2 regions of the Streptomyces sp. NPDC050264 genome follow, and region 1 is predicted to be linked to the other one. Evidence: riboswitches for the same ligand, from Rfam matches in the RefSeq annotation. Region 1 holds a riboswitch; the other holds the start of a gene.

Region 1 (2,387 bases):
TGTTGCCGAACGTGATGAAGTCGCCGTAGAGGGCTTCCTCGTAGCGCTTGGCGAACGGTTCGACGACGACCGCCGAGGCGGGAGCGGCCGCCGCGAGGAGTGTCGCGGCGGCCGTCGCTGTCGCGGCGAGTGCCGCCATGCCCTTGAGATGTCTAAGCCACATAAGTGGGCAATCTAGGCAATAAGCATGATGATCCCGTGATTACGCCACGCGACGCTCCGCATACTCACCGATCTCGGTCATCGGGGGCCGCTCCTCCGTGTCCACCGGGTACGTCCTCGGCTCGAAGCCGTGCTCGCCGCGCTCGAACTGGGTGAGTACGGGCCGCACCAGATGGCCGCGCGCCAGCCGCAGCTGCGCCGTGCGGTAGATCGCCGTGGCCATCCGCCCGAGCGCCTGCCCGTCCTGGTGCCGGTGCTTGCGCACCCCGACGTCGACCTGGGCCAGCGCGTCCAGGCCCACGGTGTGCAGCGCGTCCACGAGCAGCCCCAGCTCGACGCCGTACCCGACGGGGAACGGCAGCCGCTCCAGGAGCGACCTGCGGGCCGCGTACTCGCCGCCCAACGGCTGGACGAATCCGGCCAGTTGGGGCCAGTGCAGATTGAGGACCGGGCGGGCCATCAGCTCCGTGACGCGACCGCCCTGCCCCGCGGCCCCGTCCAGCGGGCGGTCGTACATGGCCTTCACGAAGTCCACGTCCGGTTCGGTGAGCAGCGGTCCGACGATCCCGGTGACGAAGTCCGCCGAGAACTCCTTCAGGTCCGCGTCGACGAAGCACACGATGTCGCCGGACGTGACGAACAGGGAACGCCACAGCACCTCGCCCTTGCCGGGCCGGGCCGGGATGCGCGGCAGGATCGTGTCCCGGTGCACGACGCGCGCCCCGGCCGCCGCGGCGACCTCGGAGGTGCGGTCCGTGGAACCGGAGTCCACGACCACCAGCTCGTCGACGAGCGGTACCGCCTCCGTCATCAGCTCGCGCCGGATCGCGGTGACGATGGCGCCGACCGTCTCCTGCTCGTCGAGCGCGGGCAGCACCACGCTCACCTTCTGGCCGGATGCCCGCTTCGCGGCGATCAGCTGCTGCGGCGGGCGGTCGGCCACGGACCAGGAGCGCCTGCTCAGCCAGTGTTCGACTTCTTCCAGCACGGTCTGTGGCTCCTCAGCGGCGGGGCGGTATCGGTGGATGTGATCCATCTCGCGGTTCGGACGACTATCTCAAGGGTCCGGGCCTTCGGTTACAGTCTTGAACAAGGCCGGTGACCATCGCATGTCGGGGTCACCGCCACATAACCGCTCCACATAATCGAATACCGCTCATCCAGAGGGGCAGAGGGATACGGCCCGTTGAAGCCCCGGCAACCCTCCAGCCGGTCTCGTACGCACATCGAAGTGCGCCCGCGAGGCTCCCGGCTCGGGAAGGTGCCAAATCCGTCTCGTGGCGAGATGCGCCGCGAGGAAGATGAGGAGAAAGGGCCTCGCCTCTCATGGCTGTACAGACTGTCGCCACTACCGACGCCGCCACGGACACCACCGCGAAGACCGTCGATCTGGGCCCCGCGTCCGGCCTCTCCTGCCGCGAGTGCGGCACCAGGTTCGAGCTCGGGCCGATCTTCGCCTGCGTCGAGTGTTTCGGGCCTCTGGAAGTCGCGTACGACCTGCCCGTCGGCGACCCTGAGGCGCTCCGCAAGCAGATCGAGGCGGGCCCGGCCAACCTCTGGCGCTACGCCCCCCTGCTGCCCGTCCCGGCCGACGTCGCCGAGAAGCCGAACCTGAACCCCGGCTGGACCAAGCTCGTCAAGGCCGACAACCTCGCCCGTGAACTCGGCGTCGAGCAGGGCAAGTTGTTCGTCAAGGACGACTCCGGCAACCCCACGCACTCCTTCAAGGACCGCGTCGTCGCGCAGGCCATCGAGGCCGCGCGCGCCTTCGGCTTCACCACCCTCTCCTGCTCCTCGACGGGCAACCTGGCCGGCGCCGTGGGCGCCGCCGCCGCCCGCGCCGGCTTCCGCTCGTGCGTGTTCATCCCGCACGACCTGGAGCAGGGCAAGGTCGTCATGGCCAGTGTCTACGGCGGTGACCTCGTCGCCATCGAGGGCAACTACGACGACGTGAACCGCTTCTGCTCCGAGCTCATCGGCGACCCGCTGGGCGAGGGCTGGGGCTTCGTGAACGTGAACCTGCGCCCGTACTACGGCGAAGGCTCCAAGACCCTCGCCTACGAGATCTGCGAGCAGCTCGGCTGGCGGCTGCCGGACCAGCTGGTCATCCCGATCGCGTCCGGCTCGCAGTTCACGAAGATCGACAAGGGGCTGCAGGAGCTGATCAAGCTCGGGCTCGTCGAGGACAAGCCGTACAAGCTGTTCGGCGCCCAGGCCGAGGGCTG
Region 2 (2,387 bases), on a different contig from region 1:
CGCGCCTCTTACGAGGCCGGGACGCAGCGGCCCTCTTCGGTGCGGTAGCTCCAGGCGGCGCCGTCCCGGACCAGTTCCTTCACGGCCGCGATGAACCGCTCCACGTGCTCGTCCGGCGTCCCGGCCCCGAAGCTGACCCGGATCGCGTTCAGCGACTTCTCCCCCGGCGCCGCCTCCGGCGCCCCGCACTCTCCCTGCGTCTGCGGGTCGGAGCCGAGCAGCGTGCGCACAAGCGGGTGGGCGCAGAACAGGCCGTCCCGTACGCCGATGCCGTACTCGGCGGAGAGCGCGGCGGCGAAGTGCGAGGAGTTCCATCCCTCGACCACGAACGAGATGACGCCGACCCGCGGGGCGTCGTCCCCGAACAGCGAGAGCACCTTCACCTCGGGAACCTCCGCGAGCCCGGCGCGGACCGTGCGGATCAGGGACTGCTCACGGGCGACCAGGTTGTCGAATCCGGCCTCGGTCAGCGCCTTGCAGGCGGAGGCGATGGAGTACACGCCGATCACGTTCGGCGACCCGGCCTCGTGCCGCGCGGCGCTGTCGTGCCACTCGACGTCCACGCCGCCGTCGACGCGCCGCGCGACCTTGCGGGAGGCGCCGCCGCCGGCGAGGTACGGCTCGGACGCGCGCAGCCAGTCGGAGCGCCCGGCGAGCACACCCGAGCCGAACGGGGCGTACAGCTTGTGTCCGGAGAAGGCGACCCAGTCGACGTCCAACTCCTGTACGGAGACGGGGTGGTGGGGCGCGAGCTGGGCGGCGTCGAGCACGATGCGGGCACCGTGCGCGTGAGCGGCCGCCGCCAGCTCGCGCACCGGCCAGATCTCACCGGTGACGTTCGAGGCACCGGTGACGCAGACCAGGGCGGGGCCCGCGGGGTCGCGCTCGGCGAGGGCCCGCTCCAGGGTCTCGACGGCCTCGCCGGGGGTGCGCGGCGCGTTCAGGTACGTCACCCGGGCGTTCCGCCAGGGCAGCAGCGACGCGTGGTGCTCGGTCTCGAAGACGAAGACCTGGCAGTCGGCGGGGAGCGCGGCGGCCAGCAGGTTGAGCGAGTCGGTGGTGGAGCGGGTGAAGACGACCTGGTCGTCCTCACGGCAGTCGAGGAACTCGGCGACGGTGACCCGGGAGTTCTCGAAGAGGTCGGTCGACAGCTGGGAGAGGTAGCCGGCGCCGCGGTGCACGCTGCCGTAGTACGGCGCGTAGGCCGCGACGTCGTCCCACACACGCTGCAGGGCCGGCGCGCTGGCGGCGTAGTCGAGGGCGCCGTACGTCACCTCGCCCCCGGTGACCAGCGGCACGGTCACGTCCCGGCCGAGCACCGGCAGCGGCGCCCCACAGGCGGGGTCGGCGGAGTCGACGGCGGAAACGCTGGTGGCGGCGGCAGTGTGAGCGGACATGGCTGTCTCCCGGCATGACAAGGCGAAGTGGCTGTGAGGAGCCCGCACGGCAGCCGACAACCGGCTTATGGCGTACGGGAATTGACCTCGACGCACGGCGCGTACACGGCCATGCGGAGGGTGCTGGAGATGGTGAAGAAGGGGCCGCTCGGCCCTAGCACATTCGCTTGCTCACGAGACTGCTCCCTCAAACGACCCAGGACCCCTAGGAGTTCGCGAGGGGTCCGCGCTTGCCGCAAGCCTTGCTGCTTGCGGCCTGGTCTTCACCCAGGGCACCCCGCCACGGACGGAGGGTTGCCGGACAGCGGGCTGGGGCCTCGATCGCTGTCACTCATGACCTTGAAAAGCATCCTGCCATATCTTCCCGGTACGGCAAGGGCGCAGTCCGGATCGTGGACTGCGCCCCGCGTCACACACGCGCCGTTCGCCGGTTCTCAGCGGTGGCTGGCCGTCACCCAGCGCTCCAGGGTCGCCTTGGCCGCGCCGGAGTCGATCGACTCGGCCGCGCGGTCCATGGCGGCCCGGATCTGCTCGGCGAGCGTCCCCGTGCCCGGCCGGACGGCGACGAGCGCGGCGGCCGAGTTCAGCAGCACCGCGTCGCGCACGGGCCCGCGCTCCCCGTCGAGCAGCCGCCGCGCGACCTCCGCGTTGTACGAGGCGTCCGCGCCGCGCAGCGCCTCCACGGGCACCAGGTCGAGGGCCACGTCCCGCGGGTCGAAGGACTCCTCGCGCACGGCCCCGTCGCGGACGACCCAGACCCGGGAGGTGGCCGTGGTGGTCAGCTCGTCGAGCCCGTCGTCGCCGCGGAAGACGAGGGAGGAGTTGCCGCGCTCGGCGAAGACACCGGCCACGATGGGCGCCATCCGCGCGTCGGCGACGCCGACCGCCTGCGACCGCACCCGCGCCGGGTTGGTCAGCGGGCCCAGCAGGTTGAAGACGGTCCGGATGCCGAGCTGGCTGCGTGCCGCGCCCGCGTACCGCAGCGCCGGG

Evidence for each region. Region 1 has a riboswitch for S-adenosylmethionine ahead of thrC (threonine synthase). Riboswitches for the same ligand answer to the same signal wherever they lie in the genome.
Region 2: it holds a riboswitch for S-adenosylmethionine, as region 1 does, so the genes downstream of both, AB0J02_RS00005 (aminotransferase class V-fold PLP-dependent enzyme) here and thrC (threonine synthase) in region 1, are expected to answer to the same signal.

The regions. Positions count from the first base shown of each region.
Region 1 covers NZ_JBFAKV010000004.1:317,685-320,071, reverse strand. Annotated here, with positions in the region: gene AB0J02_RS08970 (hypothetical protein) at 1-163, opposite strand, end outside; gene AB0J02_RS08965 (glucosyl-3-phosphoglycerate synthase) at 203-1,150, opposite strand; SAM riboswitch class I at 1,316-1,470, shown strand; gene thrC (threonine synthase) at 1,489-2,387, shown strand, end outside.
Region 2 covers NZ_JBFAKV010000001.1:132-2,518, forward strand. Annotated here, with positions in the region: gene AB0J02_RS00005 (aminotransferase class V-fold PLP-dependent enzyme) at 9-1,397, opposite strand; SAM riboswitch class IV at 1,619-1,736, opposite strand; gene trpD (anthranilate phosphoribosyltransferase) at 1,832-2,387, opposite strand, start outside.